3 regions of the Halomonas sp. McD50-4 genome follow, and region 2 is predicted to be linked to each of the others. Evidence: predicted binding sites of a transcription regulator. Region 2 holds the regulator's gene; each other region holds the start of a gene.
The links. The regulator FNR, encoded in region 2, switches genes on or off when oxygen is low (the NO sensors DNR and NnrR bind a similar motif). The targets are predictions, from matches to a motif close to TTGATNTANATCAA.

Region 1 (6,151 bases), on a different contig from region 2:
GCAACCGCATTTCGATGATCTTCCAAGACCCGATGATGACATTGAATCCAGTGCTCTCCATCGGCGAACAGATGGTGGAGTGCTTGAAGGCCCACCGCCGCATCTCCACCAAAGAAGCCCGGGCCATCGCCCTGGACAAACTACGCCAGGTGCAGATCCCCTCTCCCGAAAAGCGCTTGGATCAGTACCCCCACGAGCTTTCCGGCGGGATGCGCCAGCGCATCATCATCGCCATTGCCCTGCTACTCGACCCTGACATCATCATTGCCGACGAACCCACCACGGCACTGGACGTGACGATTCAAGCCGAAATCATGGCGCTGCTGCTGGAGCTATGCGAACAGCACAACGTGGGCTTGATTTTGATCACTCACGATCTGGGGGTGGTAAGCCAAGTGACCCAGCGTATGCTGGTGATGTACGCTGGCCGCGTCATCGAGCAGGGCCCTACGCGGGAAATCATCAACGACCCGCAACATCCTTACACCCAAGGCTTGATCAATGCGCTGCCGCAAATGGCGACGCCGGGTGAAAAACTCAACCAGATTCGTGGCAGTATGCCGTCACTCTCTAATTTGCCCAGCGGCTGTGCGTTCCATACCCGCTGTGACTTTATCAACCGAGCCGACGGGCTCCCCCGGCCGGCCTGCACCCAGCAAGTCCCCGATTTCGTCGAGTCTGGCAACTGTCGCGTGGCCTGCCACATGGTGGCGGAAATGTTGGAAGATCGCCGCTTGAAGGAGGAGAGCCTATGAATGCCCAGGCGGAAACGATCGCGACCATGCCGACTCAAAACGAAGCGAGCAACGACTCGCTACTGCAAATTCGCGGTCTTAAAAAGCGTTTCTCACTCTCCGGTGATTTTCTGGAGCAGCTACGCTTCAAAGGCGGCAAGCTGATTCGCCACCAGGAGTATGTCCACGCCATTAACGGCGTCAATCTGGACATCAAGCGCGGCGAAGCGCTCTGCGTGGTGGGTGAATCTGGCTGCGGTAAGTCCACAGTGGCGCGCACGGTCATGGGGCTGATTTCTCCCTCAGAGGGCGAAATTCGCTACGACGGCCAGCGCATCGACGATCTCAGCTCGAAGCAGCTCCTGCCCTACCGCAAGCGCATGCAGATGATCTTCCAGAACCCTTACGCGTCGCTGAACCCACGCATGACCATTCAGCAGACGCTGGAAGAGCCACTGCGGCTGCACCATCCCGACTGGAACCGCCAGCAGATCCTCGATAAAGTCGAGGAGGTGATGCGTTCGGTGGGTATCGACCCCGATTGGGGCAAGCGCTTTGGCCACGAGTTTTCTGGCGGTCAGCGTCAGCGAATTGCCATTGCCCGTGCGCTGGCCGTCGATCCCGAATTCATCGTCGCCGATGAGCCCATTTCAGCGCTAGACGTCTCTATCCAAGCACAGGTGCTCAACCTGCTGATGGATGCCCAGCGGGATCGCAACCTGACCTATCTGTTCATTACCCACGATCTGGCGGTGGTCGAGCACTTTGGGACACGGGTGGCCGTGATGTATCTGGGCACCGTATGTGAAGTCGCCACGACCGCCACGCTGTTTGCCAAGCCTCGCCACCCCTATACCCAGGCATTGCTGTCGGCCATTCCCCGCTTGGAGGACGACCGCCCTCAGCATATTCGCCTGTCGGGTGAAGTACCGACACCGGTCAACTTACCCAGCGGCTGCGTTTTCCATGGTCGTTGTCCCCATGCTAACGCCCGCTGTAAGCAAGAAATACCTGCTTTGATAACCCAGGATGACGGCACCCGCGTAGCGTGTCACGCTGTTGAGGAAGGCCGCCTATGAGCGCGGCCCCTTCAAGCGCCATACGCTTGGTCGTTTTGCGAGGTAAGGCATGGAAATTCGCTGGCTAGAAGACTTCATTGCCCTGGCCAGAACGCGACACTTCTCCCGCGCCGCCGATGAACAACACGTCACGCAGCCTACCTTTTCAAGGCGGATCAAACTGCTCGAAGAGGAAATGGGCGTCACGTTGATCAACCGACAAACGTTACCGCTGTCGTTGACGCCTGCGGGTGAAGAGTTCTTGACTCTCTGCGAACAGGTCACCGACCGGGTGCGTTTGACGCGCGACCGCGTTCGTGAAATTAGCGCCGGTCAGCAGCGGCTAATCATGGTAGCCGCACCGCAAAGTCTGCTGGCGCATTTTCTACCGGAATGGTTAGCCAGCAGCGGCTGGCAGGAGCGCATTCAGCCCTACCTTCGCGCGACGGGCTGGGTGGCCAGCGACTACTTTCAGGCGCTGGCTCGAGCAGAGTGCGATCTAGCGATTTGCTATTGGCCCGTTGGACGCTGCGATCTGGATATCGACACTAGCGCCTGCACCTATCGAGTCATTGGGCATGAACGGCTAATTCCCGTGACCGGGCGTAAAAACGACGGGTCGGCGTGTGCACTACTGCCTGGCGCTCGCCAGCAGCCAGTGCCCTGGCTGGCCTACCCCAAACGTGGGCTACTCGGCTCGGCTGTCAAAGCACATCTGGCACGGTTGCCGCAAAGCACGTACTTAACGGCACAGAGCGAAAACCTCTATGCAGCAGGTATCAAAGAACTGGTGCTGCTGGGGTATGGCATGAGCTGGCTACCCGAGCGAAATGTGGCCGCAGAGCTGGCTGACGGCACCTTGGTCAGGGCGGGCGACAGCCGCTGGGACGTACCCATGGAGCTGCGGTTGTATCGTCACCAAAGCCAGCACCATGCCGAACTCGATAGTTTGTGGGGCCAGCTCTCACCGCCCCGACTTTGAAAGGACGTTTATATGTCAGCAACCCTCTATCAACTGCAGCGCGACCACATCCAAGCACTGAATCATGCTTATCAAGCGCGCATGGCGGCGCATAACCTGGATAGTGTGGCGATATACAGCGGCCATGCGAACAACCACTTCGCTGATGACCATGCCACCAGCTTTCAGTCCTACGGCCATTTCATTCATTGGGTGGGGATGGCCGATGTTCAGCACAGCTGGCTGGTGATTCAGCCCCATCAGCGCCCCCAGCTTTATCTGTACGCGCCTGCCGATTTTTGGCACTTACCGACTCAGCTGCCTGAAGAACCCTGGGTGGCGAAGTTCGACGTACATTTATGTAGCGATAAAATCACCCCGCCGCTCACTGGACGCGCTGCCGTGATCGGCGATCTGAAAGAGCTCGCGAGCACGACACCCCTCGCCAATGTTGCCACACTTCATCCCGAAGGCTTGGTACGCGAACTCGATGAGTTGCGCATGGTCAAGTCCGCCTACGAAGTGGCTTGCCTGCGCGAAGCCAATCGACTAGCAATCGCGGGCCATCAAGCGGCTAATGCTGCTTTTATCGGTGCGTCGGCCGAACTGGATGTGCAGCTCGCCTATTTAGGGGCCAGCCGACAGCGAGAGTCGGACGTTCCCTATCAAAACATTATCGGTCTAAATGAGCATGCCGGGGTCTTACACTATCAGCGCTATGACCTGTCAGCCCCCAAACGACGTTATAGCCTGCTAGTCGATGCGGGCCGTCGTTTTCGCGGCTACTGTGCGGACATTACCCGTACCTATGCAGGCCCGGATGCACCCAGCGAATTTGGCGAGTTAATCAGCGCCATGCACGGTCTGAAAGATGAACTCATCACCCACATCGTTCCTGGCATCGAGTTTCTAACGCTACATGAGCAGATGCACCGAGGCCTAGCCGACATATTGATCTCGCACGGACTGTATCAGGGCAGCGTAGAGAGCGCCGTGGAAACCGGTGTTACGCGCGCCTTTTGCCCGCATGGACTGGGCCACTCATTAGGGATTCAGGTACACGATGTGGCCGGATTGAGGCAGCCAGACGGGAGCCCATCGCCAGCACCTGACACCCATCCAGCCCTGCGTCTCACCCGTGCGCTGCAAGCCGGTATGGTCATCACCATCGAGCCAGGCCTCTATTTCATTCCCATGTTGCTGGCACCACTGCGTAAAAAGCCCCACCCCATCGACTGGACGCTGGTCGACCGGCTCGCCGTGTGCGGAGGCATACGCATCGAGGATAATATCCTAGTGACAGAAGGCGGATCTGAGAACTTGACGTTATAGCCACTCCCTCGCCCAACAAAAAACGCCCGGCTTACGCATGTAAGCCGGGCGTATATGTATCGGATGGGTTTAGAAACGGTAAGTAATACCGCCGCCGATCGTCACTGGCTCGATATCGACTTCGCCAACGGTGGCGCCAGCCTCATTGATGTCGGCGCTTACGTCCGCGTAGCTAACATAGCCGTTCAGCATGACGTTATCCGTCACTGCCAAATCCACACCCGCTTGGCCGATGGCGCCGTAGCTCTCGTCGATGCTCAAGCCAGATGGCTCGCTGGAAAAACTCGTGTAGTTCAAACCAAGACCTACGTAAGGCTGAACTTTCGAGTCCAAACCACCCATGGGGTAGTAGTTTACCAGCAGGTTCACCGGCAGACGGTCGACGCTACCTGCGCTGCCGCCCGGCGTCGTGTTCAGGTCATGTTCGAATTTTTCAGAGCTGTTGAGTTCGACGCCAAATTTGTCGCTGAACAGGTAGCCCGCACCATAAGTGAACCCACGTGCGCTTTGTACGTTGAGGTCCGCACCGCCAACATTGCCGTTACCTGAGCCCGTATCCGTTTGGGCAACACCGCCGCGAACAAACACATCGCCTGCTTCGTAGGCCATAACGGCTTGGCTCGCCATGACGGCACTGGCAGACACGATAGCGGCGGTGATCAATTTCATTTTGCTCATCAGGGTCATCCTCTTGCATCTTGCTTGGGATTGATGCTGGTCAACGCCAGCTAACCTATACAATATATAGTATAAGAACACCGTTTCCAAATTTCATGTGAAATTTTATTATAGGTTTTCTGGCTCTGATAGCTTTTGTTAACTATCGCGCTTGACAAACGAGCATAAAAAAAGTCCCCCGAAGGGGACCCAGGTGGAGCACGCCAGCTCACTCGGTGTATTGCCGGGCAGCGCCGCGGCAACGTTGCAAAGAAGGGAGAGCATTGAGTGCCGGTTGCATCGCGACCTTAATGACTCTATTCATTTGCGAGTTACCTTTTATATTGCGAGCTGCGTGCCAAAAAAATAATTTATATTAAAAAACATAATCTTACTAAATCAATGAGTGACAAAAGCGTTAGTTATCTCTTTACTACATGAAAAAGCGCACCAGCGGCGCGCATTTTTCGCTGCATTGCTTCATAACGAATCACTCAACCGCCACCAGCAACTAGCGTTACTGGCTAACTTGATTGCGGCCGCCGCGCTTGGCTCGATAAAGTGCCTCATCTGCTAAAACCAAGAGACGGTCTTTGTTGTCCTCTGATACGTCGGTGCTACAGACCATACCTGCCGAGAGCGTGCACGCAAACTCCTGCTCCCCTTGGTTAAAGCGCAGGCGAGAAAAGTACTGGCGAATGTCTTCCAAGCGCTTCCGACCGTCCTCTGCGCTGCAGTGTGGCAGCACCACTAAAAACTCCTCGCCCCCATACCGGCCAATCATATCGGTTTGGCGTAGGCGCTGACGCAGCAGCGTCGCCACCGACGCAATCACGACGTCCCCTGTGGCATGGCCATAGGTATCATTCACCGATTTGAAATGGTCGATGTCCACCATGGCGACCACCACCGAATAGTGTTGTCGGAAGCCACGACATATCTCGTTGATCGCGGCACTTTTAATGCTGGCATGCTTGAGCAGCCCGGTCAGACTGTCTTTATTGAGCAGCGCCGACAGTGTGCGTGAGCGGGCCACGCGCACACGAATCGAGGCTACCAGCTGCGCAGCGAGAATGGGCTTGGTGAGGAAGTCATCGGCTCCGTGGCTGAGCGCATCTACCTGCTTACCTAAGTCCATCTCTGCCGATAAGAAGACGATGGGCAGACTACTCCACTCGTCATACTGCCGAACCACTGACGCTAAATCAGGGCCATCGTAATCCGGCATGTGCACATCCATCAGTAAGAGTTCGGGTCTAAACGAGGCGAGTTGATCGATGATATGGCGGGGATTGTCGAGGATGCGCACTTCCATCCCCGCGGCTTCTAGCACGAGCTGGTAATAAGCCGCCAGCTGTTGGTCGTCGTCCACGACGAGAATACGAGCGGGTGGCGATCCCCCACTGTCA
Region 2 (6,151 bases):
TGGGCAATAATCACCAAAAATAAATCCCAGACTTTGGTATCAGGGTGTTTAAATGGCGGGGTAAGAGCCGGGCGTGAAGACATAAAGCATTATTTTTGATGAATTTTAAGCGTTATTTTAACGCCATTCATGTCGCGATAGGACAATGGTCTATGGCTCGCTTAAAAACAATGTTTGCTACCTTAACCAAAGGTGTTTAGCCGAATTTAAAACGTTCGGGAAAGTCACTACTTTCGTCGCTAAACAAAGGTCGTTAAGACGTAAGCGCTATAGCTAAAAGTATAATGAGTCGATATGTCTAACGTTCGCCACCCCGTGGGTGGTATGTCTCAATCACTGCCCTTAAGCGAGGTCGCCCATGGTAGACGTGGATCTCTCCCAGCTGCCGTTTACGCTGATCGATGACGCCGGGCGTGATCATGTTCGTCGTGGGATGGATCTTGCCTTCTTCGATCGCGATGAAGTCATCCTCGAGATGGGGCAGGCAGGCGAGTCGGTGTTTCTGATTCATAAGGGGGAGGTCGCTGAGTTGGACCCCACGCTGCCTGCCGCTAGCGCGCGAATTGGTCACTACACCGCCGGTGATCTGTTCGGAGCGATCAGTATTCTCAATGGCAAGAGCCGTTACCGCTTCCAAGCCGAGCAGGAGTGCTTGTGCTATGTGATGCCCAAAGCACTGTTTACCCAGCTCTGCCGTCACTACCCACCGTTTGAACAGTTTTTCAAGCAGTCGCTGTCACACAAAGCGCGCCTGCTAACGGAAAAACGCGCTGATGGTGGCGTCACGATGGCGGGTTTCATGCTGGCCAAAGTGCGCGAATGTATGCGCGAGCCGGTACTCATCGATGCATCGAGCACCATTCACGACGCCGTTCGCCAACTGAACGATAGCCATGCCGATAGCCTGCTGGTGAATACGCAAGAGGCGCTGGGCATGGTCACTAAAACCGACCTGCTCAATGGGTTGGTATTGGGGGAGAGTACCCAGCACTCGCCTGTGGCGTCGCTGGCCAACCAATCACTGGTCACCGTCGCGCCCGATCAATACCTGTTCGAAGCACTGATTATGATGACTCGGCATAAGGTCGCTCGCGTAGTGGTAATGGAGGATGAGCACGCCCGAGGCGTCGTGGAATTGATGGACGTGCTGAGCTTTTTCTCCAGCCGTAGCTACGTGGTGAGTTTACAGGTCGAGCAAGCCAATGGCCTGGAAGCTTTGGCGGCTGCCAGCCAACGTACCCCAGAGTTGGTCAACGCGCTAATGGCGCAGGGCGTGAAGCTGCGCTTTGCCATGGAGTTACTGGCAGCGCTCAATGGCCGCATCATGAGTAAAGCCTGGGGTTTTACGGTGCCCGAGCAGTATCACCGCCAAAGTTGCCTGATGGTGATGGGCAGTGAGGGGCGCGGCGAGCAAATCCTAAAAACCGACCAGGATAACGGTTTGATCCTCGCTGACGACTGCCAGTGGCCCACGGTCGCTGACGACATGGCGACCTTGACCCAAACGTTGATAACGCTGGGTTACCCGCCCTGTCCGGGGAATATCATGGTGTCCAACCCTGAGTGGGTGGGCACGGTCTCCCAGTGGCAGCAGCGTATCGCCAAATGGGTCAGTGCCCGCGATGGTGACAGTTTGATGAAACTGGCCATTCTGCTCGACTCTCATGGCGTGGCGGGCAATCCGACGCTGCTCGACCAAGTCCGCCACGCGCTGTTCGAGCACTGCTCCCACGATGAGCTGCTGCTCTCGTACTTTGCCCGTGCGGCACTGCGCTTCTCGACGCCGCTGACCCTATTTGGCTCACTGAAGAAGCCGCAGCACGGTATCGATATCAAAAAAGGCGGGATTTTCCCCATCGTGCACGGCGTGCGCACCATGGCCCTCGAGCGGCGGATAACGGTCACTTCGACGCTGGATCGTTTGGATGATCTGGCCACCGACGGGCGTCTGGATCGACGCTTTGCCGACGATGTGGGTGAGGCGCTGGCACTGTTCACCGAGCTGCGCCTGCGTCAGCAGCTTCAGGAGCTGGATAGCGCCCACGCCAAGCGCACTAACCGGGTCGTAGTGCAAGAGCTCTCTTCGCTGGAGCGAGACCTGCTGCGAGAAGCCCTCCACATTGTGAAGGACTTCAAGCAGCGCCTTTCCCACCGCTATCATTTGGAGTATTCGTGAGCGGAATGCGCTTGTTAGATCGACACATGACGCTGCTGAGCGGCTCGTTAAGAACGCTGCTGCAGCGGGAAAGCGATCGACGCCGATGGGCCGATTCGCCCTACGCGTGGCTATTTCAGCCGTACATGGGCGAGGAGTCCGTCGCGATGGCCTGCCAGGTGAGTGACGGTCAGCCCAATGTCGTCAGCGTGGCGGCCGTCGTGCTCAGTCCGCGGCGTGTGCACACTAGCCGTATCTGGTGGGCCACACTGTCAGAATCTCCCGTGCCAGTGTCTGCCACCCTGCGCCGCCATCAGCAGTTACACGCGACGGATACCCCGCGCTCCCCAGATATCGAATGCCTGACAGAGCTGGCCGAATTCATCGAGAATCGGCCGCTCGTTGGTTGGCAGTTAGAGCGCACGATCGAGCCGCTCAACGGGCTATTCAAACGCGTATTGGGGTTCGGTTTACCCAACGCCCAGGTCGACGTTGCCAAGTTGCACGGGCGACAGCTACGGCGGCTGCATCCGCAGGTCGATACCCTCGAATCGCTTGGCGAGGCGCTGACCCGTTGGCGGCTGCCACGGCTGATCTGGCCTAGCGTGACCAGCGAAGCCACCGCGAGTGCACTTCTGTATCTACGTTTGCAGCGCGAGATCGCCCTGACCGCCTAGGGTTTGTATTGGGTAGAGCTTCGGAGTGTTGTTAGAATACATACTGCTCCTTTACCCACCGGCAGTGCGACGACCATGTTATCACCTGACTACTTTGACCCTACTTTGTCAGACAGCGCGTCTGACGAGCCTACCGCCACGCAGCACGAGCTGCAGGATGCCAAGCAGAAGCGTGAATTCAACAAGTTGCAAAAACGCCTGCGGCGCGAAGTGGGAAACGCGATCATCGATTACAACATGATCGAGGATGGCGATCGGGTCATGGTGTGCCTCTCCGGCGGCAAAGATAGCTACACGATGCTGGAGATTTTGCGCAACTTGCAACGCAACGCGCCGGTCGATTTTTCGCTGGTGGCGGTCAACATGGACCAAAAACAGCCTGGTTTCCCAGAGCACGTCTTGCCCCAGTATTTGGATAAGCTGGGGGTGGAGTATCACATTCTCGAGCGTGACACCTACTCGGTGGTAAAGGAGAAAACCCCGGAGGGTAAAACCACCTGCGCGCTCTGCTCGCGCTTGCGCCGCGGCTCGCTGTATGGGTTTGCCGAAGAGATCGGCGCGAACAAGATTGCCCTCGGCCACCATCGCGAAGACATTCTAGAAACGCTGTTTCTGAACATGTTCTTCGGCGGTACGCTAAAAGCCATGCCGCCGAAACTGCTCTCGGATGACGGTAAAAACATCGTGATCCGCCCGCTGGCCTACTGTAAAGAGGCGGATATTGCTGAGTTTTCGCGGCAGATGGCGTTTCCCATCATTCCCTGTAATTTGTGTGGGTCGCAGCCGAACATGCAGCGACAAATCGTCAAAGAGATGTTGGCGGAGTGGGACAAGAAGCATCCTGGGCGCTTGGAGAGCATGTTCAAAGCAGTCACCAACGTGGCACCCTCGCAGCTTGCCGATCGCGAGCTATTCGACTTTGCCGGTCTCGAAGCCAAGCAGGCGGCCTTGATGGAAGGACGCATCCAAGCCTTCAACGTGTGATCGTTGGCGCCTCCTCTTCTGCCAGGGTAATGAGGCGCTGCATGTCCAAAATATTGACCTCGCGCCCTGAGACGGCCACGACCTCCTGCTGCTGAAAGCGGCTAAGAATGCGGCTGACCGTTTCGACCGCTAGGCCCAGGTAGTTACCCATATCGGCCCGGGACATGGATAGGCGGAAGCTGTATGGCGAGTAGCCCCGCCGCCGGAAGCGATCAGAGAGCGTAATCAAAAAGCTCGCCAGCCGCTGATCCGCGGTCTTACGCGACAGTAGACGCATCATTCGCCGATCGTCGCGCAGTTCTTTACTCATGCTGCGATAGAGCTGGCCGCGCAGCTCGGGCAGCTCCTCGGAGAGCGAGTCCAGGCGGTCGAACGGAATTTCGCACACCGTCGTCGTTTCCAGAGCCATCACCGTGCCGGGGTAGTGCTCTTCGTCGATGCCGTCCAAACCCACTAGTTCGCTGGGTAGAAAGAAATTGGTGAGCTGGTCATGGCCGTTGCCTTCGCTGGTGACCTGCTTCAAGCTACCCGAGCGCACCGCATAGACACTGGTGAAAGCGTCCCCTTGGCGGAACAGGGGTTCGCCTTTCTTCAACGGCGAGCGGCGGCGAATGATCGCATCGAACTGGCTCATATCCTCGAGCTCCAAGGCGAGCGGTAAGCACAGCGAGCTTAGACTACACGTCTGGCAGCGCGCCTCTTGCAGCAGTGAACGTCGTTGGCTGGCAGGATATGGCATAGGAGTCTCCCTTCTTCTTTCGCCATCATAGGCACAGGGGGCAGGCGGCTCAAGGCGCTCACACGATCTTCGAGTAGCGCTGACCATCCTGACGTTGTAAGTGAGTGTCGAAGGCCATGGCCAAATGCCGAATGAGCAATCGCCCGATCGGCGTGGCGCTCAGCCGAAGGCCCTCACGCTGTACGAGGCCATCCCGTTCGGCGATCGCCAGTCGCTCGAAGGCAGTGGCAAAGTAGTCTGCCGCATCGATATGCCAACGCTGACCGATCGCGTCGAGATCAATGGCCATATCGCACATGAACCGCTCGATGACGTCTCTTCTTATTAGGTCATCCTTATTTAAGCGTAGTCCTTTTATCGTTGCCAGCCTACCTTCATCCAAGGCGGCTTCATAGTGGGCGAGCTGAGTAGGGTTTTGGGCGTAAATATCGTCGACCCGAGAAATGGCGGATACGCCCAAACCGATCAAATCGCACTCGGCGTGGCTGGAGTAGCCTTGAAAATTACGCTGCAGCGTGCCGTTGCGCTGCGCCTGGGCCAAGCTGTCGTCGGGGCGTGCAAAGTGGTCCATGCCAATATGCACATAGCCCGCCTGGGTGAGCATCTCGATAGTGGTGTGCAGCATGGCCAGCTTTTCATCGGCGCTGGGCAGGTCGGCCAACTGGATACGTCGCTGGGGCGCAAAGCGGGCTGGCATGTGGGCGTAGTTGAAGACCGATAATCGTGCTGGTCCCAGCTCGATGACCTGACGAAGCGTTTCGGCAAAACGCCGTTCGGTTTGAAAGGGAAGGCCATAGATTAAATCGAGGTTGAGCGAGCGAAAGCCGAGCCGATGCGCTTCGTCCATGAGCGTTTCGGTGAGCACCCGGGGCTGCACGCGATTGATCGCCGCTTGAACCTGCGGATCGAGATCTTGAACGCCAAGGCTTAGGCGGTTAAATCCTAGCGATTGGAGATGTCGCAGGGTAAAGACATCCGCTTCGCGTGGGTCAATTTCAATGGCATAGTCCCGATCTGGCGCGTTCGATAACCCAAAACGGGCATCAAGCCGGTCGACCAAATCGCTCATTTGCGCCAAGGTAAGAAACGTCGGCGTGCCGCCGCCCCAATGCAGTTGCTGCACCGGTCGTTGGGTATCTAAATGGCGCGACGTGAGCACCATCTCACGATCTAGCCGAGACAGGTAGGGCTCGGCCAGCGACGTATTTTTCGTAGCGATTTTGTTGCACGCACAGTAGAAGCAGATCTTGCGGCAAAATGGGACGTGGACATAGAGCGACAGTGGCTTTTGGCTGGCGTTACTGCGTTCTAGTGCCTGGGCCATATCGTCGGCGGTGAAGCCGTCGTGAAACGACAGCGCTGTCGGATAAGAGGTATAGCGCGGGCCGCTCGTGTCATAACGACGTATCAGGGCGTCGTCCCATGCAGTGGCCTCAGCCACTGATGAAGTGGTCTGGGCGTGGGCAGCAGTAGCATGAACGGGCATAGGCAACGCTCCGGTGTAACAGAACAAGCGAGTGAACGGATGCGTTCATGCTACGCCAGGGGGTAGCGCAATGCGTTGAGCTGTATCAAGCAATGGCGTAAAAGCCCATG
Region 3 (6,151 bases), on a different contig from region 2:
GTTCACACCGACCCACCAGGCTTATACCCCCCCCCTACAACGCCTAATCAAAAAGATCACGAAAGGAGCCGCCATGGGATTTTTCAAGATGAGATCACTATGCGCGTTACGCTGCACGACCATGGCGAGCGTATTCGCTGGAGCGCTGCTCATCACAGGCTGCAGCGCACATCAGCCCCAGAACGCCACGCTCTATGAGCGCATGGGCGGACAGGCGACCATCGATGCAGTGGTCGAGAATCTGCTTTACCGCATTGCCGATGACGACGAGATCGTCAGCTACTTCGCCAATAGCAACATCGATCTGTTTGCAGCTTCGCTTGCGACGCAACTTTGCGATGTGGCCGATGGCCCCTGTCAGTATGATGGCCCACCCATGGACCGCGCCCACCAAACCATGGGCATCACCAACGCCCACTTCAATCGTGTGGTGGAATATCTCGACGCCGCCATGGCGGATGAAAACGTACCGCTAGCCGCCCGCAACGACATGCTGGGCCGTTTGGCCCCCATGTACGACGACGTCATGCGCTTGCAGTAATTTGCCAGCCGTCGCGCCCTGCGGTTTTGACTTGATAAAGCGCTTTGTCGGCCGCTTCATAGGCCGCCGCGAACGAAGTAGCGTCGGCCACAAAGCGGGCGCCCCCAATACTCAACGTCACGTCCTTATTGTCGGGATGCGCTGGATGGTGGCATTGGGCTTCTTCCAGTCCCAATTGCAGTGCTTCACAATGATGCACCAGCATTTGGTCGTTGGGGCATGGCAGTAGTGCCGCAAACTCATCACCCCCGAGCCGGTAAAGACGCGCCTGTTCTCCCAATGCGCTCTTCAGTAGCCTTGCGAGCCTCCGTAACAGGCAGTCCCCCTCCGGGTGGCCCAGAGCATCGTTATACTGCTTGAAGAAATCGATATCGACCAGGATCAAGCCCATCGAACAACCTGTATACGCCGCAACGTCTTGGTAGAGCGCGCTGCGATTGCCAATGCCGGTCAGAGGGTCGCACATGGCCCTAGCCATCCAGGCAATTTTTTCCGAATTCGCCCGCTCGGTGCGTTTGAGCTGGCGTTGGTGCATGATCCAAAACAGCAGGCCCAGCGCAAAAATTAGCACGCTTGAGTACGTCAGTATCTGATGGTGCCGACGTGTGCTGGATGAAAAATCATTGATGACCATACCGCGTTGGTCTAGCTGATTCATCTCGATGCGAGTCAGGCACTGAACCGGAATGAACAGGGCATGAGCGGCATCGAAGGGGTCGACCTGCTGAGTATCGAGGAGCTCGGCAAGTTCATCCATGAGTGCCAAGCTAGGTTCGGTGCAGGCATATTTTTGACGGTAAACGTCCACGTCGAACAGACCGTAGGCAAGTTCCAGCGAGTGACGAGCGCTATTGATTTCGAGAGGTGAGGCGGCGACCAACAGCTCCTCTTGAGCGCGCTGCACATAGCCTCGGGCACGGGTCGCCAACTGCTGGCCAGTGAGACTGCCGGTCTGGCTGAAATAGGCTTGGATTTCAGGGTAGACCCAGCGCGCTTCGTAAACGATCAGTACCATCAGGCCCACGAAACTCATCAGACTCAGCGACAGCCAGTTAAACAGCCGATGCACCCCCCAGCGAACTGACAAGCCTTGCTGCTTATTTGGATCTGGAGAGGTCACCACTGTGCCTCAATGCTGCGAATCATCCAAATCCAGTCGTTGAAGTCGCGCAAGTTTTCGATATCTCGTCCAGAATACTCCCGCTCGACTAGCCGGATGGGCCCCCGCGAGCGCAGGCTTAGGGGCTCGCCATCTTCGATGGTCACCAAGTACCAACTCGGGTCGTCCCAGCCGCCAAGACTGACCTCGTAATCATCCCAGGCGGTAAAGTGCAATGTCGGCGGCACCTCGCCAAAATGCTCGATCAAAAAATCACGGAAAGAGATGCCGCGCATGTCGACATCACGGCCTTGGAAAGGATCGAAAACGGTAAAGGCGGTATCGGCACGATCACGCAAATCACCCAGTGCTACCTTTTGCGTGGACTCCCCATTGATCAAGCTCAGCGCTTGTGCTTGAACCGCGGGCGACACGCCAACCAGTAATAAGGTAACGAGGACCATGGCTGCTTTGGAGCACGCCCTACCGAAGCGCAGGGGCAGACGAGACGGAACAGCATTCATAGCAGGCAGCTTCCTAGTTTGGTTTAGTGCACGATAAGATCCATGCACTTTACCAGAGCAAGAAGGCCAATGCTCTTCAACGTCTATTAACACTTTCGGCTCAATCGATTCCCTTTGGGGGTCCGTGGCCAATGAGAATTAGTGAAGTAAAAAGCACAAAAAAGCCGACCCAAAAGGGCCGGCAACAGGAAGCTTACACCTTGGCGTAAGCCCCCTCCCCTGACGACTGATACCGTCGATTGACGAAAGCAGTATCACGCTGCGAGCTATCTGCACATGAGAGTCGTTGCAATCACGGTTTTTTGCGTTCGTCTTTGCGCAGGTGGTCACGAATCACGAAGCCTACCCACCCCACCATGAAAGCGATCACTAAGGCGACCGTGGCCAAGCCAAAAATAACAGCGTCGTCCCAGTACATGATGTTCCCCTCCCGCTGTGATGTATGGGGCCATCGTACTGCGTTCAGCCAAGAGGAAACTGACCTGGATCAAGCTTTCAAAATGACCGCCTCAAAGGCAGCCGTGCACTTGATGCAGGTCAGTTTTTAGGGGGGGCTTACAACACTTTGCGATCTTCTACTTTACTATGTTCGGTGCCCGGCGGCAGCGGGTGGCCCTTGGCAAGCTCGGCACGGGTTGCCTCACGCACGTCAAGAATGCTCACTTGGTAGCGCAGTGTGTGGCCAGCCAGGGGGTGATTGGTGTCCACGGTGACGTCATCACCGTCAATGGCCAGCACGGTCACGATTTGTGGCCCCGCTTCGCCTTCCGTTTGAAAACGGCTACCGGGCTCGATGTCCGCGCCACCAAACGAAGCGCGGCTCACCTTCTGCACCAACGCTTCGTTACGCAGTCCATACGCATCCGCCGCCGTCAGCGTGACGCTCACTTCATCGCCTGCGGTTTTACCGGCTAAATCACGCTCGAGGCCCGGCAGAATATTGTCATGACCGTGAAGGTACTCCAGCGGCTTTTGACGTGCACGGGAGTCATCCAGCACGCGGGTGCTACCATCGCTGAGCACATCGCTGAGTACGTAGTGCAAGGTCACTACCTGATGGGCGGTAATCGACATGGAAAACTCCTCTCCGGTAAGCTGTCGCCTTTGTCATGGCACGCTGACCATGAATCCTTGGCACAGTCTAACATCGTCGGGTTTTCCAGCGGGCCACGTCACCGATGTTTTCTTTCTGGAGAAGCCCCTTTCATGCCCACCCCGATACCCCAGCGCAGTTGGCTGGCGGCGCTTGGCATCTACTGCAAAGCGCCCGTGATCACCATGCTGTTTTTAGGCTTTTCGGCAGGCTTGCCCTTTTTATTGGTGTTCTCGACACTCTCGGCCTGGCTGCGCAGCGACGGCGTCGACGTTGCCGCCATCGGCTTTTTCGCCTGGATTGGCATGCTCTATTCGATCAAATTCTTCTGGGCCCCGGTGGTAGACCGGCTCGCACTACCGCTACTGACCCGCGCCTTTGGGCAACGCCGGGGATGGATGTTACTCGCCCAAGGGATGATTGCAGCTGGCCTCATCGGGCTAGCGGGGCTAGAGCCGGTAGGCAATCTGGGTTGGGTGGCCGCCTTTGCACTGCTGGTGGCATTTGGCTCCGCTACGCAGGACATTGCCATCGATGCCTATCGTATCGAATCCGCCGATGACGATGTGCAGGCAGCCATGGCATCGACCTACATCATCGGTTATCGCGGCGGACTGTTAGCAGCGGGCGCCGGGGCGCTCTACGTGGCCTCGGCGGTTTCGTGGCACGCGGCGTATCTGACCATGGCGGCGCTGGTGGGCATTGGCGTGATGACCGTGTTGATTCGCCCCGAACCCAAGCGGGCCTCGTTAACCGTGCAGCTCATCCATGAACCCAAAGTACGCGCCTTCATTCGTGCCAGCCGGGGGCAGCCTAAAACACTGCGACGTTTGGGGGCCTGGGCCATTGGCGCTATCGTTTGCCCGTTTACCGATTTCTTTCGTCGCTTCGGCGTGAAAGCGATCGCTCTTTTAATCTTCATTGCCGTATTTCGTATCAGCGACTTGGCCATGGCCTCCATGGCCAATCCGCTCTATATCGACCTGGGCTTTTCGCTGGCGACCATTGCTAACGTCACCAATGTGTTTGGGATCGCCATGAGTATCACAGGGGGGATTTTGGGGGGACTGCTAGTCGCCCGGTACGGTATTGGAGCGCTGTTGATAGTGGGTGCGGGGCTGGTGATGATCACCAACCTATTGTTTGCAGTGCTCGCGCTGGTCGGTAACCAGCTACCCATGCTGGTGGTGACGATCATCGGCGATAATCTGGCCAACGGCTTGGCAAGTGCCGTGTTTATCGCATTCTTGTCGAGCTTGACCTCGCGCGCCTATACCGCCACACAATACGCGTTGTTTTCATCGCTAATGACACTACCGGGGAAATTCCTGAGCGGCTTTGGCGGCATCGTGGTGAGCGCTCAAGGCTATCCAACGTTTTTCGTCATCGCGACGCTGCTTGGCTTGCCTGCCATCGTGCTGGCGATATGGATAAGCCGCGACAAGCAGCTGGTGGCCGCTCCGACGAGCGGCGCACGTGATTAGCCGCTCGTCCAACGAGACGAGCCGTCATCAGCAGTGAGTGGCCAGCCACTCCAGCGCCCCAGGCGTTGTGCGCCACTGGTCACGCATCAGCGTACGATACTGCCACGCTTCCGCCCGTGAACCCGGGTCCACTTGGCCATCGGCATGGGGCATGGAAGGCCTCGGATTCTCGGCGCAAATCATCTCCAGCGCGTGGCGATTATGGGCCTTGACGGCTTGAATGGCCAACTCCGCCGCGTCTTGCTGGCCTAAACGATAAAGCGCGAGCGTGCGTCCCATGAGCAGCCCCAGCAACAGTGAGCCATCGTCTTTCTGGGGCTCTTCGGTCAGCGCCAGCGCTTCTGCGTTACGGTCGTCGCGTAGCAATTGATCGAGCACCAGTTCTCTCAAACCCAAACTGTCCTCTTGATCGATGGTCAGCAGTTCTTCGGCCAGCTCTCGGGAGTGCTGGCGAGCGCCGCGCTCCATGCCTACCACCAGCGCCAAACCGGTGCGCAGCAAAATGGCGTTATCGGCATCGTCCCAGCATAGGCTGCCTTCGCCAGCCGCGCGCGCCTGTTCCAACCAGCGTGACAACCGCAGGGCCAGCGGCTCCAGCAGCGACGGCGCCATCCACGGCAAGCTGCCGAAGCGGCTGGTCAGTGCCAACGTCAGATCTTGCACCACCTGAGGGGCGTCTAGCCACTCCGGATGTGCGCACAACGCCGACATCCACTCCACGGCATTGCCCCAAGGATCGTCACGGAAGCCCAGGGCCACGTCCTCGTCTACCATGACCTGGAACTGCTCGTGCCAGGCAGCAAACAGCGTCTCTTCACGAGCCGAGGTGGTGTAAAGCAACCGTCCCGAGTCCGGATCCTGCTCGATCGAAAGCTTTGGCGCCACGGGCAGCGCGGCCAACAGCGCTTGGAGGGAGACCAGCGGCGTGGCCATGTCCTCTTCGGCACTCAAGAGCTGATCGGCCAGCGTGGCACCCGGGTTATCCGCCAAAGCGGCCAAGAAGTCGAGCTGGTCTTCCTCCAGATCACCCTGACGCACCAAGCGGCGATACCAAAAGTTGGCACGCTCTTTAGCCTCGGCCTCATGGCCTTCGTGGAGCAGCAGCATGGCTTCGATATACGCCAGCGTTGGAGAATCGGGTAGCGCCTGTTGGGCTTTTACGAACGCCGCCCGGGCGCTGTCTAGATCATCGTTATCCAAGTGCATCAAGCATAGCCGCTCCAGGGCGACGCCACGCAGGAAGAGCGGCCCACGCTCCATGACGTCGTCCAGTAAATCGGCGCGCTTGCGAGTAAAACCGCGCTCTTGGTAGATATCCAACAGAATCTCGAAAGCGGGCTCGGCTTGCTCAGGCAGGCGCGACCAGTCGCTGCCATCGAACAGCGACTCTAAAATCTGCATAGAGCGGCC

Region 1: a site for FNR is predicted at 4,794-4,807, ahead of MHM85_RS12545 (OmpW family outer membrane protein). Genes of this name have one in related genera too.
Region 3: a site for FNR is predicted at 2,642-2,655, ahead of ccoM (cytochrome c oxidase subunit CcoM). Genes of this name have one in related genera too.

Annotation. Positions count from the first base shown of each region.
Region 1 is NZ_JAKRFG010000010.1:115-6,265, reverse strand. It holds gene MHM85_RS12565 (ABC transporter ATP-binding protein) at 1-755, shown strand, start outside; gene MHM85_RS12560 (oligopeptide/dipeptide ABC transporter ATP-binding protein) at 752-1,813, shown strand; gene MHM85_RS12555 (LysR family transcriptional regulator) at 1,863-2,774, shown strand; gene pepQ (Xaa-Pro dipeptidase) at 2,787-4,085, shown strand; gene MHM85_RS12545 (OmpW family outer membrane protein) at 4,155-4,763, opposite strand; gene MHM85_RS18510 (diguanylate cyclase) at 5,260-6,114, opposite strand.
Region 2 is NZ_JAKRFG010000009.1:20,280-26,430, reverse strand. It holds gene MHM85_RS11865 (putative nucleotidyltransferase substrate binding domain-containing protein) at 359-2,176, shown strand; gene MHM85_RS11860 (DNA polymerase III subunit epsilon) at 2,182-2,832, shown strand; gene ttcA (tRNA 2-thiocytidine(32) synthetase TtcA) at 2,908-3,816, shown strand; gene fnr (fumarate/nitrate reduction transcriptional regulator Fnr) at 3,806-4,555, opposite strand; gene hemN (oxygen-independent coproporphyrinogen III oxidase) at 4,614-6,041, opposite strand.
Region 3 is NZ_JAKRFG010000001.1:261,162-267,312, forward strand. It holds gene MHM85_RS01255 (group 1 truncated hemoglobin) at 74-541, shown strand; gene MHM85_RS01260 (GGDEF domain-containing protein) at 525-1,628, opposite strand; gene MHM85_RS01265 (hypothetical protein) at 1,658-2,164, opposite strand; gene ccoM (cytochrome c oxidase subunit CcoM) at 2,457-2,582, opposite strand; gene MHM85_RS01270 (peptidylprolyl isomerase) at 2,720-3,238, opposite strand; gene MHM85_RS01275 (MFS transporter) at 3,371-4,741, shown strand; gene MHM85_RS01280 (SEC-C domain-containing protein) at 4,769-6,151, opposite strand, start outside.